Regions from separate parts of the Paenibacillus sp. IHBB 10380 genome, predicted to be linked through region 3. Evidence: riboswitches for the same ligand, from Rfam matches in the RefSeq annotation. Region 3 holds a riboswitch; each other region holds the start of a gene.
What was found. Region 3 has a riboswitch for cyclic di-AMP ahead of UB51_RS10580 (hypothetical protein). Riboswitches for the same ligand answer to the same signal wherever they lie in the genome.
Positions count from the first base shown of each region.

Region 1 (10,171 bases), 1.4 Mb from region 3:
TCTTTAAGGTTATCGCCAGCAACAACAGGCTTATATCTGAATAACCCATGATCCACTTATTCTCTATATGGTCAAAATCAATGTCTTCAAGAATCTCAATGAGTAGTTCGCCACCCCAAGGGGGGATGATAGCATCAATACGATCGTCTCGCATCATTTCATTGAACTCTTGAGCACGCTGTTTGGCTGGCGCGGATTTCGCCTTATTTTGAGTCCACACCGTTTCTCCACAAACAATGCTAAATCCTTTCGCTTCCATACGGCTACAAGCTTGTGTAAACATCTTATGTAAGTCAGCTTCTATACCAGATGAAGGTGCGGTCACACCTAGGGTTGCACCCTTTGCCAAAAACGGATATTTGATCATTATGTGCTGATTCCTCTTTTCTGAATATCTGAGTCGATGTAAATATTTATTTCCCCATTATACTCCAATACCTCCCCATTATCTTGATTGCAATAAAAAACCGCTCAGTTCTATAAAAAGAACAGAGCGGTTATCTTATGTTAGTTTCCATTGTGTATTGCATGTATCGGTTTAGAAGTAACCGTCTTATTAGGTACGGATACAGATGTGGCTACCCTAACCTTACGTGGAGTTCTCCGTCTTTGATAGGTCACCGTTAACGTAATGACCTTACCTGCAACACTTACAGCTAGAATCGTATACAACGTTTCCCTAAGGGGTAAGTAAAATATAGAGAGCAGAAGAACAATCGCGTCCAGTAAAAAAAAGACACTTCCAAGCTTCATTCCTGTCCAACGGCTAATGAGAAGCGATAGGATATCGTCTCCGCCAGTGGCTCCTCCAAAACGTACTACCAGTCCAGTCGCAAATCCTGTCATTACCCCGGATAGCAAAGCAGCGAGAAATAAATTCTGCTGCATATCAATAACCAACGTAGAGTAACGCTCCATTCCTTCATAAAAGATAGAAAAGGATACCGTCGCAATGATCGTGTTCATTAAAAATTTGCGACCTTTGATAAATAGCGCAACCAAAAGCACAGGAATATCTAGTATAATCATGCTAAGCGCTGGCGGTAGATCTAAGACGTATTTGCCTAATAATGCAAGGCCCACAAATCCACCCTCGGATAAATGATTCTGAAAATTAATATGATAATAAGTAAAAGACAGTAAACATGTTCCTAACAGCATTACGGCGATTTGTTGTATCGTTGAAATCAATTGTTCTTTTTTCCTCATACAAGTTTCCCTCTAATCGTAGAATATTGGTCATAAACAATACAACCATCTACGAGGAACAAACTTGGATGATGTGGTCCTTCGCATCCTTAGCTTCCTTCTTTCGTAGAGGTTGTTGTGTCATCAATTATCCGACATTGCTCTACGAAAGGCGCTAAGTGTATGAGAGATCATAACGTTTCCAGATCGTCCTTTGGGGAATGTTCCTTCGGGGACACATGGTATCCTGATCCTTTCTCTATTTGAATAAGTTTCTATATATCATTATAACACCATCACCACAAATGCTAAACAGCTACCACGAATATAATATTGGTAATAACTTCGCACAATAATTTATTGACCTCTAAGCAACCGATTTACCGTTTCTCTCCGTACACCAATCAACTGTCCAATTTCCTCTTGTGTAAGCATATCCGTGAAATTCACTCCATGTGAATGGTCCTCCAGCCACTTCGTTAAAAGCTCTAATCGTTCCATTGGCGTACCGACCGTCAAGTGATCAAGACGTTGCTGCATAAAGCGTAATTTTTCCTGCAATAATAGGGCAATTTCCATCGGTTTATTATGGTCCTCCTGCAATTGACGATACCATTCTTTGGCAGGTATAGCTTCCACCTCACTGCGCATAAGTGCTATAGCAGTGCCGTGTGTATCTTTAGGTGTAATCAGAGAATGGTGTGGTACCGTTTCACCTGAATATAGAATGTTAAATAGCACGATATTTCCATTTTCATGTAATCGTGTTACCTTAAACAATCCACTTTTGATGTGGTACAAATACTCCCCACTATCACCTTGATGAAATAAAACTTCTCCCTTATGTAAAAGCATTATGTTATGTTCCTCCATTGTTTAATAGGGTTAACGGAAATATATTCTACCTTATCTTGTTATTATAACAGAAGGATAACATTCTCTTACCATAAATTTGGACTTGCCACAAGGATAATTCAATCCCCTTTCTAGATATAGGATAATTTCAACATCAGTTTATTTATATTTCTATGATTTATTGTGAATAATATCATTGCAGTATTATTTTGTTCACATTTTATTAACTTTTCCTGTGACGAAGAACACACTTTCTCTTTCCTCCGTTCTATACGATTTATAAGTAGCAACTATCCGATTGCAGAAAAGAGGTCATGTATAATGTTAGACCCACGTACTATTGAAATTATTAAATCAACCGTGCCCGTGTTACAAGTTCATGGAAAGAACATCACTACCACTTTCTACAGCATGCTATTCGAGAACCATCCCGAATTGTTAAATATATTCAATCATGCCAATCAACGTCAAGGTAAACAGCAAACTGCTCTTGCTAATGCCGTGATCGCCGCTGCTGCTAATATTGACCAATTAGAGAACATTCTACCTGTAGTAAAACAAATTGCGGAGAAACACCGTGCATTAGGTGTATTACCAGAACATTACCCCATTGTAGGTGAAACGCTATTATCTGCTATTCAGCAGGTGCTTGGCGATGCAGCGACTCCAGAAATTATCGGTGCTTGGGCCAAGGCCTATGGCGTAATCGCCGATACTTTTATCGGTGTTGAAGTAGATATGTATCGTGAAGCTGCGGAGGTACCTGGGGGTTGGCGTGGATTCAGAAACTTTGTCGTAAGCCAAAAAATCAAAGAAAGTGAACTCATTACTTCCTTCTACCTCTCCCCTCAGGACGGAGGCGCTATATCCTCTTATTTACCGGGACAATATATCACCGTCCGTGTTCAACCTGAAGGTGAACAATACACCCACATTCGTCACTACAGTCTATCAACAGCATCAGGGCAGCCTTATTACCGCATCACCGTTAAACGAGAAGACGCAGCCGTGGATAAGCCGGCAGGCGTTGTATCTACTTACCTACATGAAGCCGTTGATGTTGGCACTGTATTGGAAGTGAGCGCCCCAGCTGGGGACTTCACACTGGATCTAAATCGTGATATCCCGGTAGTTCTTATCAGTGGAGGCGTTGGGCTAACTCCAATGGTGAGTATGCTAGAGACGTTAACTGCTGAACAGCCTCAACGTGAGGTAACTTATATTCATGCTGCTATCCATGGAAGACTTCACGCCATGAAGGGATTAATAGAAGAACTGACTCAATACCATCCTCATCTGAAATCCTATGTGTGCTATGAATCTCCAGCTGAAAGGGAAGACTGCGATAAATCAGGTTACATCGATCTACCATGGCTTCAAGAGGTCGCAGATCCGAACGCCGATTTCTATTTCTGCGGACCTACTCCTTTTATGAGCACCATATTTAAGGCTCTACTGGAATGGAAAGTGCCCAAGGAAAGAATTCACTTTGAATTCTTTGGCCCAGCAGGTAGCTTGGAAGAATAATACAAGGAGGGTCTATCTGGGCCTTCTAATTAGAATAGACCTCTAAAACGCAAAGTATGCTTGGGAACGATCAAATAAAAAAGAACGTTCCCGAGAATGACTGACCCTTTCTAGTTGTTGAATAGGATTGTTTAGATTCGAAATCAGATCGCTCAATGCGGATTCCACTAATGTCTTCCTAATGGATCCCCATGCTTCATTTTTATCTTGTACGTAACGCATACTTTCCGTAATGGAAAGGCCCTTTAAATGGATGAAGACGGAAGCCCATTGAACGAGGTCGATATTTTTTCTTGTGTCCGGCATGACGTACTCTGCATATCCAGCTACGCCATGGCTGAAAACTTTTAACAATCCACAGATGCAAAGTTCGCTGTCCCACGGATTACGTGTTTCTATTAATTTGGAATCAAATCGGAATATTTCCATATGGCTTACTTTTAATTCAGACCGTTCCTTCTCTCCCAAGCAAGGGAAATACTCAGTTAATTGCAACATGATAGGATTCTCCTCATCTACAAAGAATAAAAACACAAAGAAGCCCTAGAGCAGAGAAACTCGGCTCCTGGGCTTCTTCCACAGTAAATAGACGGTACTGTAGAGGCTACGGTCGCGGTTCTCTCTCAACTACGCTTACGAGGTTAGCTGTCGGATTCGGGCTTGAGAGTGCCCTACCTAAGTGCTTGTGTTGCAAGCATAAGGATTCACCCCATGAAACCACATTTTTCGTGGCTCGGTTGGTTCCCCCATTTCCCTATTCGGGAATTCAGCGTTTGAAATGAAAATGTCAAGTTATTGAAATGAATCATACGCTCTATCGTATTCAAAAGTAAAACGCTAATAAGAGGGTTATTCTGCGTATTTAGAGTAAAAATGCATGTGGAAGCGAATACATATTGAATAGTCATTGATTCTCCGCATAAATCCTACGTCATGCTAGTCTTCTCATCATTTGTAAGATATAAAGAGAAATAAAGAGTTGGATAGAGTAAATCGAAGATAGATGCTGAATATATATTCCGAAATGTAAAATATAACTAAATTTGAACCGCGTCTTTCTTTACAGAAATAATTTCCAGGGATATGATACAACTCATCAATACAAGACACGAATAATAATGAAATAAGCTTCCCATGGGAGGAAAGCTTATTTCATTTCTTTCATTAACTGGATGAGGCACTTGTTAGAACAGTGATCTTAATTTTTCTTTAATGCTGTTTATAATCTTTTGTCCTGTGTTAACTTCTGTAAGAGTAATGTCCCACATCACGGCATTTGTAATCGGATTTGGAACATCGTTAATAATTTTTATGGTAAGTTCATTTGCTCCGTTTAAAGGGGTTTCAAAAGACAGGAGCGAATTCTCACTACTTTTAGCTGATAAACCCAGTGAATAAATTTCTGTTCCATCTGCACTAAAAATTATGTTGCTATTCCCTTTGCTTGCACTGTTGATTAAATCATCTGGTATAGCGATATAGCCTGATATTTTTGTATATTTGCTATTTAAAAGATACGTAAACTCGTTAGTTCTTGTATTTTCTCTGCTGTACATATTAATTTGAGGCTCAAACTTTGTTTCGACCGCTGTAAAACTGGAAATGCTTTCATCCCACAGTACAGACCCATCTTTTAATGTAAGTTCATTTAGGGCTACGACTTCGTCACCCCCTTTTTCTAAATAATTATTGATGCCACCAACAATGGCAGTGACTCCAATCGAAAGTATAATTGCTGTTAAGATAATTTTACAGATCCCTTTAAATTTATCTCGATCACGGGGTACTAAACGTTGTGCACAAAATCCTACCGCAGCCCCTAATGTATTAATGATGATATCGTCAATATCAAAGGATCCTAAATGGGAATGCATTTGTAAGGTCTCAAGAAACGTAATAAACAGAATAAATAAGATTATAAATCGAATAAAACTAGAACGAAACAGAAGTGGGATGACAATCCCAAAAGGTATAAATGCTACAAAGTTCCCCAACTCAAAAACCCAATTTTGAAAGTCTCTCCCCATTGGATAATGTAAAGGAATCCCTTCAGGTATTAGGCTATATCTCAAGCTAGTGTCTTGACTAATAGAAGCTCTGTTAAAACCTAAATGAAGTAAGATTATCAAGACCTAAACTTAAGAAAGTCAAATAAAATAAAGGGTTCTACATATTGTACATAACTAATATGTGGAACCCTTTATGTTTAACTATCGTTCTCCAGTAGCATAACAATAAGGCTGACTGTCTTACCATAATTTAAATAATTGAAGATTGAAATCATTATTGTATTTTGGCAGCGTCAAGAATTATGTGTAAATGAAAATAACCTTATCTTGTAGAACTAGGGTTAGTCTTTGGTGGAGAACATAGCTAGCAGTTCTGAACGAGCTTTATCAAAACCAATGTGACAACGGGTAGCAAAGCGTTGGTTATAGCTTTCAAACTGTGCAACCAAGAATTTTTCTAGTGCTTCTTCATGGGGGAATTGCTCCTTACGATTCGTGTATTTCTTAATCTGTTTGTTAAACGACTCGATTAAATTCGTCGAATAAATGCTTCTCCATATCGGCTTAGGAAAACTGTAAAACGTAAAGATATAGGGGTTTTCTCGTAGGGATTTAATGACCTTAGGATAAGCGGTTTTCCACTTGTCACAGAAGGCTTTTAGCGCTTCTTTACCAGCTTGTTCATCGTCGGATCGATAGACGGATTTGAAGTCCTCACAGACTTCTGCTCGATCTGAGACTCGAACTTTATGGGCAATATTACGAACTAAATGAACACAGCATGTTTGGTACTTCGCATGCGGATAGATCTCCTGAATCGCATTCACAATGCCTGTGAGTCCATCGGAGATAAACAGAAGGATTTGTTCGGTACCACGCTCTTTCACGTCCTGGAGCAGTTCTTTCCAGATGTAAGCTGATTCGGTCGGTGCAACGGCGTACGTGAGTACTTCCTTGGTGCCATCCTCACGAATTCCTACGGCAATATAGACCGCTTCCTTAGATACGGTTTTACGCTTAACCGCGATATAGGTAGCATCGATATAGACGCACACATAGCGCTTCTCAAGTGGTCGTTTCATAAAAGCATCGACATGTTCGACCATTACTTTGGTCATGTTCGATACGGTTTGCGGCGTGTAGTGGTGACCATACATTTTCTCGATTAGGTCGGCAATCTCCGTCATCGTGACACCCTTTTGAAACATGTGAATAACGAAAGATTCTAGCGTGTCATTTGAGCGTTTATACGGTGCTACGGTCTGTTGCTTAAACTCTCCATTACGATCTCGAGGAATGTTTAACTGCAGGTCCCCATACTCGGTATGAAGCGTTCGACAGTAGCCACCGTTTCGAGAATTACCTGAATTTACGCCTATACGGTCATATTTTTCATAGTCTAGAAATGCAGTAAGTTCCGTCTCTAGCAGATGATTCATGGCAGCTTCTAAGTGATTACGAAAAACCTCCGTCACATCTTTTTTTGTGACTAGAGCTTGAACTAAATCTGTTGTAAAATGATTCATAGGGAAGACCTCTCTCTGTGAATTTTGTGTGGTAACTCAATTCTACAAGAAAAGGTCTTCCTTTTTCTATTTATCTATTTACACAAAATATTTTACGCTCTCTGTATTTTCTCTGATTCGTAATCATCTACTATTATATTAATAACATTAAATGATTCTTCTGCTATTGCTTTGTTAGAATTTTTATTACCATTGTATGTTATTAAAGCCTTCCATAGAGCCCATCCTCTTGCTCTGTTCCAAGTGTCTTCATCCATATTTAATACATTCTTAAATATCTTTCTACTATTTTTATCAAAAAATGTCCATGCCATTGCAGCATCACAAGCAGGATCTCCCACACCCAATATTCCGAAATCAATGACTGCACAAAGCCTTCCATCTTTAACTAGTATATTTCCTGGTGCTATATCACCATGAACCCAAACAGGTTCTGAATCCCATTTAGAATCTAATGCCAGTTCCCAAATTTTTTTCAATAAGTCTTCATTAAGAGTATCTTTATTATTTTCAATTGCATATCTAGACTCTTCATCGTATACAGCTATAGATCCACCTCTATAAAAATTATGCTTCCCAGCTAAAGGACCTCCACTAGCATCAATAGATTGTAACTCAATTAAAAATGTCCCCAAGTCTCTTGCAAATTGATTAAGATCATTAATACTTTTTTGAGACAATGTCTCTCCCTCTAACCACTTATTGATAGACCAAGGCCATGGATATTCATCACTAGGTTTGCCTTTAGCTAATGGTGTAGAAACTGGTAAAGAAAGTTCTTTGTTTAATATGGGTAACCATATTTGTTCTTTCTCCACTTGAGGAACATAGGATGCTGCACTTGGTAATCTTACACTCATATGCTCACCTAAATGAAAAGTTCTATTATCATGCCCACTAAATTTTACAGGTCTGATATCTAAATCAGACCATTCGGGAAATTGTTCATTTATTAATCTTACAACTAAATCGACGTTAATATGATTCATTAGATACCTCCCTCTACATAAAAACAACCCTTTAGATAATCATATCCAAATGATTAAACGGTACAACTTTATTTCAAAGCCACATTTCCTGTACTCTTTCAATGTAGCTTCGATCAAGTAATATCTCTTTCCTAATTTTGTTTAACATCGCTTGTAGTACGGCTCACCGTATCATCCATGCTACGAAAACAAAAGGCACCTGATGAGTGCCTTTATTATTGGAGTATATTTATTATCTGATGCAACTTGCCGCTACAGACAACTACAAAACATAAAGCTCCTCATTCACCAATCCGCGAATAAAGGCCTCAAAGTTTGGAGCCAACCTGGTAATCTTGTAATTATTCTCTTTGTCCACATGAACAACCTCTGGTTCGCCGTCATTTCCTGATGAACGGTAATCTAGCATCACCACCCCAGACTCAGAAGGACATTCAAAAATTGCCACACCAATTTCAGGATAACCACCATTCTCAATCACAAACCGGCTGCCTGAATCTCCGCACAGCGAGTTTCTTTTCTCTCGCCCAATTCCCAAGATAGCGGGAATCGTAACATGGCCTTTTGCCCCAGAGATGGCTTTCCCTGTAGGAAAACACTGGTTTTGGGGAATACCCCCGTTGTGTAACTTCATCATCTGAATATAAAAAGCTGGTAACCTGAAGACCAGTTCTTCTTCTACGGAAGAAATTAAATCGTCTGTGGGCAAATTCAAAACATATTTCTCAAGTGCAAACTCACTGTCTTCCCAAAAGTTTGTGAGATCAAGATCGGAATCGGTATCAAACTTGATATTCAACTCTGCAGAGGACTCTTCTACAGGTTTCTGGACGGTTTTACTCCGAATCCAGTCCAGGAACTCCAAGGTATCCTCATCTCCGGGGTCTAACTTGTCTGCTACGTTAAATTCCCTCAAGGCATCATCATATTGTTCCAGATAGTAATAGGCAAGTCCCATACGGTAGTGCCAAAGCGGATCATCTTTGCCCTCTTCCGCAATGATTAAGAACTGTTCAATCGCCTCTTCGTAACGTTCAAGATTACTCATCGCTCTGCCCAAATGACTGATCAGTACATAATCTCTATCCTCCGCAGGAATCTCCATAATTGTATCTACGATTTCTTCAAACTCATCTTCTCCATGCAACGCATCTAGCTTTACCAAAAGATCATCACTCATCATGTATGCCTCCCACTTTATACTCTTTTTGAAATTATACCATTCCCAGCATAGTCCTCTCCAGCACGGCAGAGCTAGCAGCGCCTACATTATCATTTTTACCACCGAGATGATGAAGATGATATTTGTCAAAGTGAGCATAAGCTTACTTGTGATACGGTTCTCCACACACGCTATAACGGCTAAATTATGTACCTAAAAGGTTTAGTTGCAACGGTGCCGTCAAAGGTATACCATTTTCTTAATTTATTCAAATTAAGGATATAACAAGTATTATAGCGATCTTACTTTACCTCCTTTCAGTAACACTGTAAAATATAAAGTATGTATATTTATATCATATACCCACCTAAAGGAGAGTGTAACTATGAGTGAAAGCTGTGTTCCTACTGGTGTGACGCTAAAAGACACTGGCTTTGGATATACGTTGTCCTTAATAGGCGGTAAATATAAAATGACCATTATGTATTGGCTGTCTGAAAATAAGGTTATGCGGCATAATGAGCTGAAGCGATGTATCGGTACCATTTCCTTTAAAACGCTAAGCATCATGTTAAAAGAGCTGGAGGCAGATGACCTTATCATACGCAAGGAATTTCCCCAAATACCTCCAAAAGTTGAATATTCTTTATCTGAACGTGGTCTTTCTCTCATTCCAGTGTTAAATATGATGTGCGAGTGGGGAGAGAAAAACAGTTTGTCAGCTCTGGAGGCTGTACAGCGGTAGGCATAGCTATTTTGTTTAAAATCAAAAGAAGTATCTCCTGAACAAGGAAATACTTCTTTTTTATAGCTTTAATAAAGCTCCCTATTACAGGTTGTCAACAAAATTCAAATAATCTTGTGCGCTTTTTTCCAATTCATTTGCAGACCGCCCATTTTCTGTACCATAAAACG
Region 1 covers NZ_CP010976.1:1,044,826-1,054,996, reverse strand. The annotation lists gene UB51_RS04655 (S66 family peptidase) at 1-367, opposite strand, end outside; gene UB51_RS04650 (YitT family protein) at 508-1,209, opposite strand; gene UB51_RS04645 (Crp/Fnr family transcriptional regulator) at 1,546-2,043, opposite strand; gene hmpA (NO-inducible flavohemoprotein) at 2,365-3,570, shown strand; gene UB51_RS04635 (hypothetical protein) at 3,613-4,068, opposite strand; cyclic di-AMP (ydaO/yuaA leader) riboswitch at 4,186-4,352, opposite strand; gene UB51_RS26855 (VanZ family protein) at 4,755-5,642, opposite strand; gene UB51_RS04625 (IS256 family transposase) at 5,921-7,105, opposite strand; gene UB51_RS04620 (aminoglycoside phosphotransferase family protein) at 7,198-8,094, opposite strand; gene UB51_RS04615 (SMI1/KNR4 family protein) at 8,357-9,274, opposite strand; gene UB51_RS04610 (winged helix-turn-helix transcriptional regulator) at 9,642-10,001, shown strand; gene UB51_RS04605 (NAD(P)H-dependent oxidoreductase) at 10,086-10,171, opposite strand, start outside.
Region 1: linked by a shared signal. The riboswitch ahead of UB51_RS04635 (hypothetical protein) and the one ahead of UB51_RS10580 (hypothetical protein) in region 3 are both predicted to bind cyclic di-AMP.

Region 2 (10,171 bases), 670 kb from region 3:
TTATCCCATTCTCCTCACGAAGTTCAACCATCTCGAACATGACTACCGCATCCGCTCCTTCGGGCACTTGCGCTCCTGTCATAATGCGTGCTGTTGTTCCAGGTATAATCGTCTTACTTGATACTAATCCACAAGGAATATCATCAATCACTTCAAGCCATATAGTTATTTCAGCTTCAGAGCTGCATTGAATAGTATCCGTGGAGCAAATCGCATAACCATCCATACTCGAACGACGAAAAGATGGATAAGGATGGGGGGCCGTAATCGTCTGGGCCAATGTTCTACCATGGCTCGCTTGCAAATCTACACTTTCAATATCTATAGGATGAATGTAAGAAGCAATCCTGTTCTGTGCCTCATTCACTTGTATCGCTTTACGTTGAAATTTAGAATGATCTAATGAATGTTCCAAGTCGTAACCTCCTAAGATTGTTAAAGCGTCCTTATTTTCCATAAAGTTTCTACTTCATTTATAGCAATAACCGTATACAATGGCAACCTACCGTGACCATTCCCATTCACTGTACAGAATAAAGAGCAGTGTACGAAAGTTACGAACCTTCGCACACTGCTCTTGTTTATGGTGATCCTTTATCGTCGACCTCGTCTGCTGATCCTACCTGAACCTGAACGAGTCTTAGGCTTCGTAATCGACCTCTTCGGAGAGCTAAATATAGAATCATCCTTACTACCTCTTGTTATACTTCCGCCTTTAGAATCGGAACTATTTGAGTTCCTGCTAAATATACTTCCACCTGATCCGGCACTATCGGAGCTATTGCTCTTCCCACGTCGTGTAATCAATCCTTTCTTCTCAACCGTCAAGGGTGGTGCTATTTTCTTATCACTTACCGTAGGTGCACGATATGATCCCTGCTTTGGCTTGTAGACATCTTTACTAGAATATCCACGATAAGAACCCGAGCCTCCAAAAGAATCGAATAAACTACCTAATATACTTGCCGTAATATATCCCTGTAAGAAGCTAGAACTATAATTTTGCTGAACATATTCCTTCGAATCCACTTCGATCAGTGTATCTTCTTTGTTATCCGGGTCTTGTTGCAAGTGATACCATTTGTCGCTATACACTAGGAACATCCGCTCAGAATCTTCCTTAGAAACCTGATCCGGTGTCTTCTCGTCAGATAGCGCCTTAGCTACCTCAGGTACTGTCTGACCTGCTGCACGATACACATACGATGTTGCACTTCCATCCTGATTTACGGATTCAAGCGGATAAGTATCTTTAACATTCGGTGCCCCACATCCACTCAGTAGTGAGCCCAGCAAGCTCAGTACCAATAACAGCTTAATTGTAAGAAAAGAAGATTTCTTCACTTGGTTCACTCCTAAGTTGCTCGAATGACTTTGACATCTGCTGGTATCACATCTTCACCTTCATACATCATGAACCGGCCATTCTGCCATTCGATCCGCAAGAGAAAATTATCATCGGACTGATACTGCCATACATGCTGCTCTCCATCTTGCAAGAAGGGTACTCTTCCTTTCACAAGGACGTTCCCTTCATACTCTTCCTCTAAGTGATAAGACTTGTCATCTAAATCTAAAATAGATGGAACCTCCGCGGGATTATCCAATCTACCGTCTATGGGAGTGTATAGAGCATACTGTATTCTTTCTCTTTCCTCGATATGAAGATAGGCGATATGTTGTCCGTCCTGCAAAGTCAACACCACAGCGTTACGGCCCCGGTTATGCACTCTTCCTACCACTTCATAAGTAACAAGTGAAACTTCACAAATATCACCAGCGGCGAGTTTCAGCATGCTTTTCTCCTGTATCGGAGGCTCTGGTTTGGAGAATAAATTTCCAATTCTTTTGAATATACTCATACTCTATGACTCCTCGCGTACCATACTTTAGATATTGACGGATTGTCAAACCAAGTGCGATAGGGCTAAACAATCCATCTTATAAACAAGCTGTGATAATAAGAGCTCCAACAATATGTAGTGAGCCTGCAAATAGACCATAACCCACTTTACCTTGTTGTGTGCCCATATCAAGTTCTAAGTTTGCCCATGCTCTAAGCATAAGCCGTGCAATACTTTCAAGTATAAGAAGTAAGATAAAAGAAACGATAGATACAACTATGGCATCCATTAACACATTTGAGGTGGAGATAGATACTGATAAAATATATCCCTGAGCAAACAGCTTCATGACCATACGGGTGGTAACCGCCATGTTGCCTGCTTTCACTTCTTCAAAGTCCTTGTATCTCGTAAACAATGAATCTACAAACATGAGGATGAATAGTAGAACTGCACCTACACCCGTCCAGACCAATACACCTAAAATATTAAAGTCCATCTACCTGCCTCCACTCCCATCATGAACTACATCCTAGCGTTAGCATCATGTCATATAAAAGCGAAGGAGATCTGAAATACAAGATGTCTCCTTCGCTAAGAACAAGTTATTTAATTGTAATTATAATGTATTACTTATTATCATATTGCTTCAAGAGGTTTGCAAGTTCGTCTTCCACAGCTTGATCTTTGCTTAGGTTCTCAAACTCAGCATCTAAGGACTTCTCACTAGAAGCTAACTCATTGCTTGCTTCAGCTTGAGCTTCCATGTGAAGCATCTTATCTTCCATACGTTTAAGTCCACTTGCTGCAGAATCCGTACTGAAGCCTGTCATTGCTTTGTTAATTTCAGTTTGAGCTTTAGCCGCATTATAACGAGCTACTAACGTCTCACGCTTATTCTTCATTAAAGTTAGTTGCTTACGCATCTCATCTAACTTGCCACGAAGATTGTCAGCCGCTGCTTTGTTCTGGTCATAGCTTGTTTTGTACTCTGTCATCTTCAGCTCAGCAGCTTTCTTCTCTTCTAAAGCACGACGTGCAAGATCAATATTTTGAGCCTTTGCAGCCGTATGCGCTTGTTGCTCACGTTTGTTGACAAGAGCTTCTTGCTCTTCGTAAAGTTGCTTGAATTTCTTCTCAATCGCAATTTGAGCTGCAACTGCTTTCTCTGCATCTTCTAAATCTTCATGCATATCACGAATATATTGATCCGTCATTTTAATTGGATCCTCAGCTTTATCAATAATACTGTTAATATTCGACATGGTTAGATCACGTAATCTTTTAAATATAGACATCATTCGTTTCCTCCTAGAGTTTGTTAACTTCTTGATATGGTTTACGCACGATAATCAATAACGTTTCAACATTTTATTAATTATATTTATTTCAGTGTCATGCATTTAATACCCGCTGTAAATACTCATCCATTAATTTATCTACAGTAGATACAACAGCGATAATCTGCTCTTTGGTAATATCATCATAATGGATTCCCGCTGCTACAGTGACCGTTCTCCCTAATGCAGCAGCTGCTTTACGTGCACATTTCTCAACTATACTATGTTCTTCATGTGCTGGAACTCTTGAAGTCTGTACTCCGATCCCCTCAGGGCCTACATAAGCTGTGGCAACAGCACCAATATGAGCTACTCCACCTGTAATGATCAATAAGGTATCTCGGCCTACTGGAACCTCAACTAAGGTGATATCATCGGGATCATAGGGCTGCAACTTGTCTCCGCCTTTCTTAAGAGAAATGGTAATCCTTCTATTCTATAAGATTCCGCGGATTTCGTCCAAATTGTTAATGTTCTCTTCTTGCATAAACTGAATTAAACCGTCAATAAGATGCTCGCCTGCTCGTAAATTCATGAAGTTATACGTTCCAACCTGAACCACAGAAGCACCTGCCATAATGAATTCGATAATATCTGTAGCCGAAGTTATCCCTCCCATGCCTATAATGGGAATATCTACGTGCTTGGCCACTTGATGCACCATTCTTAGCGCAATCGGCTTGATCGCTGGTCCCGAAAGACCTGCATACATATTATTAAAGACGCTTGCACGGCGCCTTACATCAATCTTCATACCAGATATCGTATTGATGAGTGAAATAGCATCTCCGCCCTCTTCCTGACACATCACGGCCATCTCAACTAAATCTTCTGCACTAGGAGATAACTTCACAGTTAAAGGTAGTTTCGTTGCTTCTCTAACGGATCGGACAACCTCCCTAGCTGCTGAAGTTTTCACTCCATAAGCTATACCGCCTTCTTTGACGTTAGGACAAGAAATATTCAGTTCAATCATATCGACTGCTTGTCTACCAAGTGTTTGTCTTCGATCATGATCCTGTTGAATCAACATAGCCCCCTGTACATAGTCATCCAACGTATTTCCGCCTAGATTAGCAATTCTTACGGTATCAAGCGTCTCCCATTCACTACATTCATGCTCTAGAAAATATGGAACACCAGGATTCTCAAGCCCTACGCTGTTCAGCATTCCAGACGGTGTCTCATAGACACGTAATCCTTCGTTGCCCGCTTTGGGATGTAAGGTAAGACCCTTGCCACTGATGCCACCTAACTTTGAAATGTCGTAAATCTTCCCGTACTCTCTCCCGAAACCAAAAGTACCCGATGCCATGACTATAGGATTCTTAAACGATATCCCGGCAACACTGCAGGTTAAATCAATCATGAAATGTTACCTCCTGTGCTTCAAATACTGGACCATCTGTACATGCTTTTTTACGACCATCCAAGCAAGAGACGCTACAGACAAGACATGCACCAATCCCACATGCCATTCGATTCTCAAGCGAAATATACACCTTAGCTTGACGATTGGACTGAAGATATTTCGTCTGTACAGCTCTCATCATCATGTGTGGCCCACATGCCATAATCGTGTCATACTGCTCGAAATCAACATCGTCGACAATATATCCGCCGACATTAATATGAAGTGAACTTGTCACTTCCCGAAAAGCATCCTGCAAATAAGCTTCTTTACTGAACCCGAGATAAATATCTGTATGAGTCATTTGCTGTGCAACGTAATATAAGGGTGCTATTCCAATCCCCCCACCAATGAGAGCGACTCGCCCCTCAGGAATAGGAAAACCATTGCCATAAGGCCCATCCAATTGAATGGTGTCTTCAGGACGCAACGAAGCTAAGAGTGTCGTTCCTTCACCAACAACCTGATATAGAAACTCTATACTTTCATCATCTTTATTAAATATGCTAATGGGTCTAGAGAGTAGCGGATAGTGCCCCCACGCGCGTAGCATATAGAATTGTCCCATGCTGCCTTCATAATTGCCTTCTACTCGTAACAAGTACACTTGTTCAGCTACTTGTACGTTAGATACTACCTTTCCCATATCATTGAACCTCCCATAATAACAATCCATTCTTTTAAACATGCCTTATCCTTATAGGAGTGGTCTGTGACTTATTTCACTATAGGTGTCATTAGACGGCCTCAGTAGATACGTTCGTCTCTTTGTTTTACTGGATGAAGTATTCGATAGACAAAAATCCCGATTAGTCTCCTTAGAGCCAATCGGGATTGATAAAGTTGTTCTCGTTATATAGGAAGCATGTCTCGGGAGTCTGCCTTTGGTCTACATTCCTTACAAACACCTACTACAGTTCCATCATCACTTGCATAGAAAGTTATTTTGTTTCTTTTTTTGCAATAGGTACATTTCTGCAAATCCTGCTTACTATTCTTTTTCCGGAACTTAATTACATTCCCACTCGATTTCCTAGTTCTTAACGCAACGAAGGACATGATCAGTACAACAATGAACGCAATGATCACTAACAAGAATAACTTCACTGAATACCTCCCCCTAATTATTATTATATCATCTAACTTTATGAAATAAATAAAGACCTATTCAAATGTATAAGCATAATTGACGCCTCCTTAGGAAATAACAAAAGAGATATTGTCTTACCAAACTTACATAACAAAGGAGATCATCATTTATGCTTAGGAGGTTATTTATTTGTATAGTTCTTCTTCTTTCTATGTGCGAAGTGACTTTAGCAAAACCGACTTTACATATTTCCGAGCCAACTGTATCACAAGAAAGACCTCCCACTTCAGTACCTGTAAACTCTGATCGTGATAAAAAGTCAGCTAGAGATAAAAAAATATCATCCTTAGGACAGCTATATCATAAATACCCCGAGACGATCAAAACAAAGGGCGCAAGAACCAAACAAATCGCACTTACTTTTGACGATGCTCCAGATCCAAGGTTTACAGGGAAAGTGTTGGATGTGTTAGCCAAGTACCATGTGAAGGCAACTTTTTTTGTCATTGGTGAACGAGCAAAGCGGTATCCAGGGATTGTGGCTCGAATGAATCGAGAAGGCCATATTATAGGTAACCATTCTTATAACCACCCTCAATTCAGTAAACTATCGTTCGATAGCTTTCAAGATCAGATTCTAAAAACAGAACACATTATCAAACATATTACAGGATACAGCCCTAGGTTTATCAGACCACCCTACGGTGATATCACAGAATCTCAGCTGAAATGGGCAAAAAAAAACGGGTATAAAGTGATTAACTGGAACGTAGATTCCTTAGATTGGAAAGGTCTCGACAAAGAACAAGTCAAGAAAAACATACTGTCCTCTGTAGGTCCTGGTTCTATTATTCTCCAGCATGCTGGTGGTGGAGTAGGTTCTAATCTAAACGGTAGCATTGAAGCTCTTCCTGAGATCATTGAGACATTAAAAAATAAAGGCTATACGTTTGTTACCGTGGCTGAGATGCTTCATATCCCGATGAACAAGTAAAAAGAACCCTCTCGAAAGATCGAGAAAGGCTCTTCTGAATTAAGTTTTTATTTAATGAGATACAGCTCAATTTCCTGGTATCCAAAATCACGTACAGAAGCTTGGCTTCCGGGAATAAAAATATCAATTCGATGGCCTTTTATAGCAGAGCCAATGTCTCTTGCTGTAGCCACAAACGCTTGTTTAGGAAGACCTGAATGACTATGTCCCGTTACTAGCACTTTCGTACCTAAAGGAATAATACTTGGATCTACAGCTATAGTACCAAGTTCTAGTGGATTACCAAAATAATCAACTGCGCCCCACTTCCCATTCTCACTTACAGCAGCAGAATATGCAGATGCTTTCACATCGATCGTCTTAGAATAGTTAAATACTTTGCCCCATGCTTCAACCTTACGATCTTCGGGTATGACGTTAAGAACGCCTGTTGTATTTGTAGTAGCTTGTTTCGCTGTGATTGGAGTCGCGGCAGAAGCAACAGCCTGAGTAGATGTTGGAATGTTGAGATTCATGCCTCCATAAATATTCGTGGCACTCACCTTAGGATTGGCTTTAATCACTTTATTCATGTCTACACCGTATTCCCTAGCAACACTATAAAAAGTATCTCCATCGGTTGCAACATGAATCTTATCCGCATGAACCGGAGCGGCTTGCACAGCTAGTGTAATGCCTATAATGGCTGTCATAATTTTGATTGTATTAAATTTCTTCATATTTCCTCCTTATATGCCTGCGGAGTTAGTTGTCGGGTTTGGGTAAGGAAGTTTACCCTACACGCACTATGCGCGATTCACCCCAAGGATACAGGTAACGATGTATCATCGTCCTATGCTCCATCAATAAGTCCCCCACACTTTTTTGTAATCAAAAAGTTTTGGCATGTATGAATATATCACAACTTTGTAACTATTACACATGAAATTGTTACCATTTTGATGTTTTTATGATTTTTATTATTTTTGAAGTGACTATTTCATACACTAAAAGGAGTACTTTACACAGCGTTAATCATATTTAACATTGATTTTACAATTGTGATACCAAAATATAGTAGAATAATATAGATACTAAAAAAAACATATGAATGAACCTGTTGGAGGCACTATGATGGAAGACCTAAAAACGATAAACCGCACAACAACGTCCGTCTACTTAAACCGTGATTTAAGCTGGGTTGAATTTAACTGGCGTGTTCTTCAAGAAGCACAGGATGCTGATCATCCGCTTCTGGAAAGAGCTAAATTTCTAGCTATCGTATCCACTAACTTAGATGAGTTCATGAGTGTTCGAGTCGCAGGTATTCAAGATCAGATTAGGGCAGGTTATACCAAGAAGGATTTTACAGGTTACACCCCTTCAGGATTATACAAACGCCTAATGAAACGGATATCCAAAATGATTAGCGAGCAATACCGAACTTTTCGTGATATTTCTAGACAATTAAACAAAGAAGGCATTGTTTTTTCTAGCTATGAAGATTTGAATATCGCCCAGAAACAGGCCATGGAACATTATTATCAAGATATTATTTTCCCTGTGTTAACACCCATGGCAGTTGACCAGAGCCGACCTTTCCCGCTCGTTCACAGCCAGTATGTATATTTGTCCGTTGTGCTTAATCGAAAGGATAGCTTGGAAGAGGATCCCTATTTCGCAATCTTACAAATTCCATCTAACCTTGCTAGATGTATTCCACTTCCCCATCGTACAAACAGCAAGAAGCGCCAGTTTATTTTTATAGAAGAGGTTATTAAACAGCATATTCATACCTTGTTCAGTGGATATGAGCCTGTCGCTGTTCACGAGTTCCGAATCACTCGTAATTCCGATCTCACGATAGATGAGGAAGGTGCGGAAGACTTGCTGGAGGAGATCGAAAAAGAACTCCGTAAACGAAGATGGGGAGCTCCAGTCCGGGTGGAGGTTCAAAAAGGGATACATCCTTATGCACTAAGTCAATTACAAACAGAATTCGAAATCACTGATTTCATATTTGATATTGAAGGTCCTTTAGATCTAAGCTTTCTCCGTAATTTCGCGGGATCTTTGAAGGGGTATCCCAAATTAAGTTATGCACCGATCGAACCTGTGTATCCGCTGGAATTCGACGAGAATGAAGACTTTTTCGAAGTGTTACACGAACGTGATGTGCTTGTGTATCATCCTTATGAATCTTTCGACTCGGTGACCGATTTCATTATTCAAGCTTCTGAGGATGAGCATGTCATGGCAATCAAGATGACCCTGTATCGTGTGAGCGGTAACTCTCCCTTGATTCAAGCTCTAGCCTTCGCTGCTGAATCAGGCAAGCAGGTTACCGTCGTAGTGGAGCTAAGGGCGAGATTCGATGAAGAACGGAATATCGCATGGGCACGCAAACTTGAGAAATCAGGCTGTCATGTCGTATATGGTTTAGTGGGTCTAAAAACGCACGCCAAAGTCACACTCGTCGTCCGTCAGGAAGGCAGTGAATTACGTAGATATGTGCATGTAGGTACAGGAAATTATAATGACAGTACCGCTAAGGTATACACGGATTTAAGTCTGTTTACATCCAATCATCTTATCGGTCTGGACGCTTCTGAATTATTTAATCAAATTACAGGCTACTCAACCAATCATGAATGGGATGCCATAACAGTAGCACCGTCTAACATGAGTAATAGCCTCTCCATGCTTATGCAGAGAGAATCCAAGCACGCAGCAGCAGGAAGGCCTGCAAAAATTATTGCGAAGATGAACTCATTATCTAATCAGGAAATGATTGACGAACTGTGTGGCGCATCGCAAGCTGGTGTTCAAATTGATCTGATTATACGTGGGGTATGCTGTCTTCGTCCCGGAGTTCCTAATTTAAGTGAGCGAATTACAGTTCGGAGTATTGTAGACCGATTTCTCGAACATACGAGAATATATTATTTCGAGAACGGTGGCAATCCCGAAATATGGATTTCTAGCGCAGATTGGATGACACGAAATTTGACTAGACGTATTGAGTTGATGTGTCCTGTGTATGATGAGCATATTCGTAATTTGATCGTCCAAATTCTTGACCTGTCGCTTAAGGATAATGTGAAGGCTAGATTTCTTCAAAACAATGGGAATTATGAGTTCGCAGATGAAAAACTGGCTCCCTTTAGGAGCCAGTTCGAAGCATTGAATGTTAAAAAATGGAAGAGTAATCAATTCTCATTTTCAGGTCCCATGCACTCTTGAACACTTTCATGGCACTTTCTATTTCTTCTCGTTCAATCCATGTCTCCCCATCACTAACAACGGTAAGATATAAGGTTTTGTCGTTAAGATTAGCTTGAATGGATTGAACAGCTTGTGTCTCACTCTGATCTAGAGCAATACCAAGTTGCACCAATGATCCTAACTTATGAATCCATTCCTCGTCGGAAGTTAGCAATATATCCTTATGTTTTTGGGATAATTTCTGCTTCCGACTTTTTGTATTATAAGAAGCAATTAACGCACATAGAA
Region 2 covers NZ_CP010976.1:1,780,438-1,790,608, reverse strand. The annotation lists gene UB51_RS07660 (molybdopterin molybdotransferase MoeA) at 1-457, opposite strand, end outside; gene UB51_RS07655 (DUF4247 domain-containing protein) at 595-1,344, opposite strand; gene UB51_RS07650 (DUF4178 domain-containing protein) at 1,356-1,862, opposite strand; gene UB51_RS07645 (DUF350 domain-containing protein) at 1,942-2,343, opposite strand; gene UB51_RS07640 (PspA/IM30 family protein) at 2,474-3,142, opposite strand; gene lpdD (prenylated flavin chaperone LpdD) at 3,240-3,578, opposite strand; gene UB51_RS07630 (dihydroorotate dehydrogenase) at 3,621-4,553, opposite strand; gene UB51_RS07625 (dihydroorotate dehydrogenase electron transfer subunit) at 4,546-5,241, opposite strand; gene UB51_RS07620 (hypothetical protein) at 5,448-5,702, opposite strand; gene UB51_RS07615 (polysaccharide deacetylase family protein) at 5,855-6,679, shown strand; gene UB51_RS07610 (3D domain-containing protein) at 6,727-7,398, opposite strand; cyclic di-AMP (ydaO/yuaA leader) riboswitch at 7,398-7,575, opposite strand; gene ppk1 (polyphosphate kinase 1) at 7,790-9,901, shown strand; gene UB51_RS07600 (Ppx/GppA phosphatase family protein) at 9,849-10,171, opposite strand, start outside.
Region 2: linked by a shared signal. The riboswitch ahead of UB51_RS07610 (3D domain-containing protein) and the one ahead of UB51_RS10580 (hypothetical protein) in region 3 are both predicted to bind cyclic di-AMP.

Region 3 (10,171 bases):
TTGGTTTATTACTCGATTGGAATGATTTGCTATCTGATTACAAGATTGGCTTTTCTTCCTGTGTAACTGCTTTTCCCAATACTATTGAAATATTAGAAAGACTGAAACAAAAGGGATATAGGCTAGGAATGATTACTAATGGATTTGGAGATTTTCAAGCTAGTAATATTCAAGCATTAGGGATTAAAGAGTATTTTGAAGTGATTCTAATATCTGAATTAGAAGGACTAAGAAAACCTGATCCGGCAATATTTCTTAGGGCTATTGAGATGATGAATTTACTTCCAGAAGAATGTGTTTATGTAGGAGATCATCCAACCAATGATGTAATGGCGAGCAAGGATGCTGGCATGAGAGGAATTTGGAAAGAGGATATATACTATAAAGATTTATTCGAATACGATGAAATAGTAAGGGATTTAATAGAGATTGAAGAAATAATAGAACAATGGAATTTGAAAGTGACTCTATGAAATTGTGTTCATGAGAGGGGAATCACTTGATGGAAAGATATAAGAAACCTATGGGTAAACAACTGATTTATGAATCTTATGATAGATTACTGAATTCATGGGGGATCGAATTTGAAGAGAGAAAGATCGAAACTACCTACGGTCAGACACATATTATTACTGCAGGTGACCGATTAAATCCTTCATTACTACTCTTTCATGGGACAGCTGATAATTCAGCAATGATGTGGATTTATAATGTTAAAGAATTGGCAGAAAAATTCTATGTTATTGCAGTTGATGCTATTGGAGGTTCAGGAAAAAGTGAACCTAATGAAAATTATGATAACAATTTCGATTCATTATTATGGATAGATGAGATATTAAATGCATTTGAAATATATGAAACAAATATCGCTGGGGTTTCATATGGTGCATATTTAGCCTATTACTATACAATAAAGAGATCCAATAAAGTGAACAAAGTGGTATGTTTGGCAGGAAGAATTCCCTCAAGTCAGTTCGAAGTTATATCCAAAATGGTGGCTGCCTTTTTGCCGGAGGCTTTATTCCCATCTGAAAAAAATTGTGTGAAATTATTAAGGAAATTGAGCGGCTCCAATTATTCTGTGTTTGGAGAAAATGAAGAGTTAATGAAACATTGGTACTATTTATTGAAGTATTTTAACAACAAATCAATGAGACAGCACAAGATAGTCATCATTGATAATGATGAGTTAACTATTCTAAAAGATAAGGCATTATTTTTGATAGGAGAATTCGATAAGTTAACAAATTATCCAAAGGCAATAGCAAAATTAAAAGAGAATAAGATGTATTACAAGATGATAAGTGACACAGGTCATGCAATTAATCACGAACAGGCAGAGATTATCAACAAGGAAATCATAAACTTTTTAGTATAAGAGGGTAGAGATGGAAATAAGGATATCTATTTAGGAAAGGACATATCATAATGATCATATCAAAAGCCCATAAATCAGAACTCAAAGAAATTCTAGATCTTCAATACATAGCTTATAGAAGTGAAGCTGAAATTTATAATGATAATAATATACAACCGCTTACACAGAATATTGAAGAGTTAGAGCAGGAATATGAGAATCACATTATTTTAAAAGCAGTCATTGATGATATAATTGTGGGCTCAATAAGAGCAATCGAAGATACCGGCATATGTAAAGTAAGCAAACTTATTGTTAACCCCAATTACCAGAATCAAGGGATAGGAACTAAACTTATGGAATGCATTGAATATATGTTTAACCATACTAAAAGATTTGAACTATTTACAGGACATAAAAGCGTTAGGAATTTATATCTTTACAACAAATTAGGATATAAAACATATAGAATGGAAGTAATAAGTAAAAATTTAACATTAATATACATGTATAAGGAATGATAAGGATGGTAATTATTCCAACAATATCATTTTTGATCTATCAATTTTCACAGTCAGATATTAGATGGAAGTAGCCAATCAATTTGAAGGGGACGTGAATTCTCTTCGTTAGATATGAAAAGAGCAACTAATCGATCCCTAAAGGGTCAACCAGTTGCTCTTTATTAATTACTAAACTAAACGGTAATCGTCTATTTTCTCTCCGTCTTCCCAAACTTCTACAAACAGAGCAGCGCAATTATCAAAATCCTCCGTCTTCAGCGCGAGAGCTTTTTCCTCGTCTTCGCCTACATACACATTCTCCATCTCTTCCTCGTTAAACGAGAGAATGACATATAATTTCATCTCACATATCCTCCAATAATTTTTATATTTAGCATTATAACATATCTGCGTTGTCTTTTATGTTCAGAGATGAGTGCCTTTGATTTAAAAAGTAAGAAAGGGTGTGATTGCATGAGAAACAAATTGACTATTGACGATGATAATCATTATCAATAAAATAGAGAAGAGTAACAAAGTATAGCTCATAGCTATAATTAGAAATGCTCAATCTAGCCATTGGATGGAGAAAGACGGTGGAAATGATGCATACGAATCGATTGAATTCCCTAGATCAACTTTGGTTTAAATTGCGAAATGCACAAAAATTAACGAGTCACGGTAGAAGTACAAATTTCAAATTTCCCGCGGATTCATCATATATGTTGTTTGTCCTAACTGAGGGGAATGGAAAGTTTACAACAGTACACGGAGAACAGTCCATCACGGAACGCTCGGTCTATGTATCCGCTCCTGGAGAGAATCTATCATTCTTAACGGACGAATATACGGATGCAGAATTATTTGTATTTCAATTTGATATAAAAGAAGATACAGATTCAGTGACTGAAGAGAGTATTCCTGAAGGTTCCAGTAAGCCTACGTTTCCTTATCTAAGCAAGTTATTGAAAATTCCAGCAGTCTCGCTTGCAGTCATATGTAATGCTGCTTATCTTAGTTCATTCGGAGAGAATGGGCTTGAGCGATTTCGAAGCCAGTATATATTTCAAGAACTGCTTCATCGGCTGTTTAATGAGTTAATGGGAGAGGGGAATAATGAATTGGACACAGCTCTTGAGCAGACACGGATGTATATAGAGCAGCATTATCGTGAGCCACTTTCTGTTAAAAGACTGGCTGGGGTGTCCAAGATCAGTCCGCGTCATCTTGTTCGTATGTTTAAGAACAAATTTGAGATTACGCCTATGGAATATGTTCAATTGCTGCGGCTCGATTAGGATTTTTTGACTCAGGTATAAGAAATAGTCTTGCAAGAGCGTTTTCCTTGTTATAATGATTAAATGAACAATAACATATCAATATAGTAAGGGGGATTATCATGCAGGTACTATTACTGCTTGGAAGCATCAATATGGTTATTTCGGTGATTCTAGGTGCATTTGGAGCTCATGCGCTCAAGAAACGACTATCCGCGGATATGTCCGCAGTCTATCAGACGGCTGTTCAATATCAAATGGCTCATGCGCTGGGCTTGATTCTTGTTGGACTCTTGGGCAATACTACGGCTATTCAGGGTTCTCTTATACAAACAGCGGGATGGTTTCTATTTGCTGGGATTGTCTTATTTTGTGGCAGTCTATATGTGCTAAGCCTCACAGGTGTGAAAAAGCTTGGGGCGATCACCCCAATTGGTGGACTTGCTTTTATCGTAGGTTGGATATTGGTTAGTGTTTCCGTTATTCAAGGATAATTAATAATCAATTAGGAATGATGTAGATGCGAGCTAGAATAATTTATATTGTTGCTGTTATCATTACAATGATTTTGGGCATAAGTTCAAGAGCATTTACGGACATCTTACCAGGCATTGTGTCCAGACACTTTGGAGATGCACTATGGGCATGTATGATTTATTTGGGCGTTCGCGCATTGCTGATACATAAGAAGCTAGCATTAGCTGTTCTAATCAGCCTAATGTTCTGCTATGCTATCGAGTTCAGTCAGCTGTATCAAGCAGATTGGATCAATGACATCAGAAGTTCTTTATTAGGTTCGTTAATTCTGGGAAGAGGATTCCTATTCGTAGATTTACTGAGATACACAGTTGGCATTGGGGTGTGTTATTTAATTGATCGAAGTGTGATGAGACGAACTCGTAATGATCATTAATAGAAAAAGAGACAGCCAAAGCTGCCTCTTTTTGCCCTTTGTTTCCTTGTCCATTCGATAAACGATGTTATTTTGATACGATTGATTACGAAACTTTTTTAATTAATTTGATTCCATTGCTGATGCCAGTTACAATCCAGCCGCTAGGAATAGGAGAGTTTTCTAGAACAGAATGCATGCTGCCGATGGGAGCGCCGTTGAGATTTACAATATTTTGTGTTTTTCCGTCATAGGTGGTAAACGCCCAGCCATACGGAACGGCTTGATTGGTAAGGATAGTTTTTTTTGCATTGTAAGGAGCGCCGTTCAAATTAACAATGTATTTATGGGTGTTGCCATCGAGTACATAAGCGACCCACCCTACATTGGAATTATCGCTGATAGCAACTCTCTTGATATCACCATAGGATTGGGTCGATATTAAAGAATGATTCGGGGCTTCGCTGGACTGGGCCAGTGCAACGACTGGCATTGCGGATAAGATTAACGCACCTAATGCCGCCACGACCGCGGTATTTTTGAATAATGATTTCATTCTATAAGCCTCCCAAAAAGTTATGTATTTCATTTCCATACTATATCATTTTGGAGTATTAGTAAATCATTACCATGTAAAAAATTGATATACCTACGCTTTATGGAAGGGAATAGAAAAAGGGCTGTTGCTAGATGATTTCTTCAAAAACATTACGGGCATCCAGCAGTCACGAATTCCGTTAGTGCCTTATTCAAATATTCACGACGTATTGATGAGAGAGTTATGTAGTAACCGAAGAGAAGCCTACAGCCCATGTAGGTTCTTTTTGTGTAGAAATTTGTAACTATTGGCGTCCTGTCCAATCTATTGATCTCTACTTAGCATATGAATATAGTGGTGATCACAATGTAATGAGAGGGGGTGACCATAGTGCTTATACAACGGCATGTCCTAGCCTCAGGATCTTCATTTGCAACGCCGTATTTTGTCATAGAGGGAGACAAGACAGGCCCCAACTTCATGATTGTCTCTGGTATTCATGGGAATGAAGTAGGAAGCATTGCGGCAGCACATAAACTTGTTGATGATTTCAAAAAAGGTAAATTACGTATTAATGAAGGCAGACTGATCATCGTTCCTATTGTAAATAAAAAAGCTTATGAGAAACGGATCAGAGGTATTCCGGATCTGAACCGTACTTTTCCAAAGAAGGCAAATAAGTCAGCTACTCATTCTTTAGCAGCATCTTTATTTAAGTTGGCTACAAGGTACAAGCCCTCATGGTATTTAGATCTTCATGAAGCCAATGGATTATCTCAATTAAATTCAAAGGTACTCGGTCAGACGCTGATCACGAATCCCAAGAGCTTGAGTAAACCAGCTATAAGACGAATTATGAATAGAGTCAATGGGAAGACTCAAGTGAAATCACACCATTTTAACCTTCGTTTACATGAATTGCCGGGGTCCTCACGTACTGCTGTAGCTCGAATTCTATGTGCGAAGTCCATAACAGTTGAAACATGTTGGAGTCTAAAACGATCGACTCGTGTGAAGTATCAGGTAGATATAGCTTGTAGTTTCTTAAGAGAAGCAGGCTTAATGAATAAGTAAGGATTAAGGTGAATTAAGAAGCCTTGGGTAGCGCTTATCTAATGCCTTTTTGTGTATCTATGTAATCTATGTATATTAGAATCTTAGAAATCCATATGAATCATACGCTGAACGGTTGCCAAAGTAAAATTCGAATTGGAGGGTTATTCTTCGTGTTTTGACTGAAAATGAACGTGGAAACGAATACATATGGCTTATGCTTTGATTTACTATATGAATTCTACGTTATGCTAGTATTTTTAACATTTATAAGAGAAAATGAGAAATAAAGAGATGGATGCAGTAAATCGAAGATAAGTGATGAATTAGTTTCCCTAAATGTCCTACATTGCCTTATTTGAATCCACACCATTCTTTACAGAAATAAACGTCGAGGGTATGATTCATCTCATCAGTACAACAAACAAAGTTTTCCATTTAGAATCGCTGAATTTCCTTGTTATGTAAGGGAAATGGGGGAACCAATAAATTGATGATGCATAAGCGGTGTGAGAGCCGTCTCATGTATCATCTGGGGTGAATCCTATTACGAATATCATGAAATTCGTAATAGGTAGGGCGACTCTCACCGCCCGAATCCGACAGCTAACCTCGTAAGCGTTGGAATGCAGTTGCTTTTCCTTTTGGTACTAAGGAAACAGCGCTGCTCTTATATGAGAGAGGATGATGGAGCGTGTGATCGTATTTCGACCACAGGGCTTAGACCTCTGTGGTTTTTTACTGTGTTTTTTATCGCTGAGTCCTTGAATAGAAAAGGAACGGGGGAACCAACGGAAGTGATGATCCTTATAATTGATCATGACTTCAAGGGGTGAATCTCGGGGCAAGTAAGCTTGCTCCCGAGTAGGGCGACTCTCACGCCCGAATCCGACAGCTAACCTCGTAAGCGTATTGAGAGAGGCAACAATTTTCGTGAATAAGACAGGGTCTTTGACCTGCCTTAAGAAGCCACGGGATGAGTTCTTCTCTGCCCCGAGGCTTTCTTTTTGTTGTCTTCTCTTTCTAATTAATAGGAGGAGAATCACATGAAAGTACAACAAGATTTGATGATCGTATCCGCTCCAAATTTAATAGGAGAAGCTTTTATCCGTCAATTAATGAGATACAAGATCCCGTTCGCCGCTATAACGAACAATAAAGTGGAGAGAGAGCGGATGAAGAAAATGGGCGTAGAGAAAACCCTCATGGTCGGTACTACGGATGAACGTACATGGGTCATCCCGGAGTTCTCAGTGGGTAAAATCATTTTATTTGAAAGCAGTTTGAATCTAAGCTGCCGGTATTTACGAATATGTCGCACATGGACCTCAGAGCCCATTTATATTATTACTCATTCGAGCAATCCAAGATCGATCTACAAAGGGCTTGGAGCAAGTTATGTGATTCATACGCACAGTCAAGATGCTTCGTTTCTAGTCTCTATGTTAGTTGATAAATAACAATTGAAGTTTGGGAGGGATTTACATGCTAGATCTGTACATGGTGTTAATTCTGGCAGGAGCCTACGCTTTGTTTACTGGATTTTTATCTTGGTGTGGAAGTGTGGTCCGAGAAGCGGAGGGCGATGGACAATGATAGTTGTTTCAGTATTAACAGTGTTTATATTTCTTTATTTGATCTATGCGTTGATTAACCCAGAAAAATTCTAAAGCTTCAAATCTAAGGAGGAAGTAATCACTCATGGGCATTCTACAAATTGCTATCGTTATCCTGGTCTTGGTGTTACTCGTCAAGCCGTTGGGTACTTACCTGTACAACGTATTTCAGAATGAAAGCAACAAAACAGATAAATGGTTCTCCTTTGTGGAGAGACCGATATTTTCCTTAATTGGTTTGAAGGAACGCAAGGGAATGACTTGGAAAAGGTACGCATTTAGCTTTATCTTAACGAATATTGTGCTGGTTATCGTCAGCTATCTCATTCTCCGAATGCAGAAATTTCTGCCGTTTAATCCGAATAATATTGACAACATGGAGCCGACTTTGACCTTCAACACGGTCATTAGCTTCATGACGAATACGAACTTACAACATTACAGCGGAGAAAGCGGTCTGTCATACTTTTCGCAAATGGCCGTGATCATGATGATGATGTTCACATCCGCGGCGACGGGATTGTGTGTGGCGATTGCGTTTATACGAGCTATTACGAGCAAGGGTGAAACCATCGGTAACTTTTTTGAGGATTTCGTGAAGGCAATTATACGTGTGTTCCTTCCAATAGCATTTGTGGTTACAATGCTGCTTGTAGCGCTTCAAGTTCCACAAACCTTGCAACCCATGTTATCGGTGACAGGGCTTGATGGACAAGGACAGCAAATTGCCATCGGACCGGTTGCTTCATTAGAGTCCATTAAACACTTGGGGACGAATGGTGGTGGATTCTTCGGCGTAAACTCGGCACATCCGTTTGAGAACCCCAATCCACTTACGAATGTAGTTGAGATATTATCCATGTGGTCATTGGCTGCTGCTTTGCCTTATACATTCGGTTTGTTTGCCAAAAACAAGAAGCAAGGTTGGGTTATTTTTTCGGCGATGATGATTTTATTTATGGTGTTCTTGTCTTTGGTCTATGTATCAGAGTCTAACGGTAACCCAGCACTGAACCGATTGGGTACTGATTCTTCACAAGGTAGTATGGAAGGGAAAGAGGTACGATTTGGCGTTGCCCAATCCGCGCTCTTCACCACGGTGACAACAGCGGCGACTACAGGTTCGGTGAACAACATGCATGATACATTGACACCACTTGGTGGGATCACACCGCTTGCATTAATGATGCTAAACTGCGTGTTCGGGGGAAAAGGCGTAGGCATTGTGAACATGCTGATGTATGCCATCTTGGCTGTTTTTCTCGCTGGATTGATGGTCGGACGTACGCCTGAGTTCTTAGGACGAAAAATTGAGGCTAGAGAGATGAAGCTTATAGCTATCGCCATCTTGGCCCATCCGTTGATTATCTTGGCTCCAACAGCCATTGCGCTGATGACAGAGGTTGGTAAAGTGGCGATAACAAACCCATCTTTCCATGGTATTTCTCAGGTGTTGTATGAATACACGTCTTCTGCGGCGAACAATGGCTCCGGTTTTGAGGGTCTCGGTGATAACACGGCATTTTGGAATATTTCTACGGGTGTTGTCATGTTATTAGGTCGTTATATTTCGATGATTGCACTCCTTGCTGTAGCAGGTTCTCTGTCACGTAAGAAATGGGTTCCAGAAACGATTGGGACGTTACGTACGGATAATGGTTTATTCGTTGGTATTCTCATTGGTACGGTCTTGATCATTGGTGCATTGACATTCCTGCCGGCGATTGTGCTTGGTCCTATTGCTGAGCATTTAACGAACCGTTAAAGAAAAGGTGGAACATAGATATGAATGCAAATCGAAAAAAGTTATTAACCGGTGATATAGTGACAAAGGCGATAAAAGATAGCTTTGTGAAGTTGAACCCAGTCAAGATGATGAAAAATCCCGTGATGTTTGTGGTAGAAGTCGGGACATTCATTGTGCTACTCATGACGATGTTCCCAAATTACTTCGGTACGGAAGACAGTATCGGTTTTAATCTGACTGTATTTTTGATTTTGTTGTTAACGGTGCTGTTCGCTAACTTTGCTGAAGCTTTAGCAGAAGGACGTGGCAAGGCACAGGCCGATTCTTTGAAACAATCGAAGAAAGAGATCACAGCCAATAAAATAGTGAATGGCGTTCTGAAGCAAGTACCTTCAACCGACCTCCGTAAAGGGGATATCGTCGTCGTGTCACAAGGAGAGATGATTCCTGGTGACGGTGAGGTGATCGAAGGTCTGGCCTCTGTCGATGAATCCGCCATTACGGGTGAATCTGCAGCCGTTATTAAAGAAGCGGGTGGTGACTTTAGTTCGGTAACAGGCGGTACTCGGGTTGTCAGTGATAAGATCAAGATCAAAATTACAAGTGATCCTGGAGAGTCATTTATCGATCGTATGATCGCTCTGGTGGAGGGTGCTTCAAGACAAAAAACACCTAATGAAATTGCGTTGAACACCCTGCTAACAAGCTTGACGATCATTTTTTTGATTGTTGTCGTTACCCTTGCACCGATCGCAAGGTACTTGGAAATTGAGCTGACGGTTCCTATTCTTATATCTTTACTTGTATGCTTGATTCCAACAACGATTGGTGGGCTGCTGTCAGCTATCGGAATTGCAGGTATGGACCGTGTTACCCAATTCAACGTGCTGGCGATGTCGGGTAAAGCCGTTGAAGCCGCTGGCGATATTAACACGATGATTCTTGATAAGACAGGAACGATCACTTTCGGTAATCGAATGGCCAGCGCGTTTATTCCTGTTGGTTCAGAGAACCAAGCTTCAGTTGCGGAGTGGGCTGCAATTAGCTCCGTCAAAGACGAAACACCAGAAGGTCGCTCTGTGTTGGATCTTCTTAAAAAGCAAGAGCAACCTTTTAACGAATCCATCGCTATAGATGGCGAGTTTATCGAATTTAAAGCCGAAACTCGGATGAGTGGAATTGATCTGA
Region 3 covers NZ_CP010976.1:2,454,782-2,464,952, reverse strand. The annotation lists gene UB51_RS10620 (HAD family hydrolase) at 1-473, shown strand, start outside; gene UB51_RS10615 (alpha/beta fold hydrolase) at 503-1,378, shown strand; gene UB51_RS10610 (GNAT family N-acetyltransferase) at 1,429-1,878, shown strand; gene UB51_RS28495 (hypothetical protein) at 2,050-2,223, opposite strand; gene UB51_RS10605 (AraC family transcriptional regulator) at 2,463-3,158, shown strand; gene UB51_RS10600 (DUF423 domain-containing protein) at 3,260-3,631, shown strand; gene UB51_RS10595 (ribosomal maturation YjgA family protein) at 3,658-4,050, shown strand; gene UB51_RS10590 (hypothetical protein) at 4,136-4,585, opposite strand; gene UB51_RS10585 (succinylglutamate desuccinylase/aspartoacylase family protein) at 4,958-5,641, shown strand; cyclic di-AMP (ydaO/yuaA leader) riboswitch at 6,056-6,256, shown strand; cyclic di-AMP (ydaO/yuaA leader) riboswitch at 6,365-6,546, shown strand; gene UB51_RS10580 (hypothetical protein) at 6,667-7,080, shown strand; gene kdpF (K(+)-transporting ATPase subunit F) at 7,213-7,290, shown strand; gene kdpA (potassium-transporting ATPase subunit KdpA) at 7,322-9,001, shown strand; gene kdpB (potassium-transporting ATPase subunit KdpB) at 9,022-10,171, shown strand, end outside.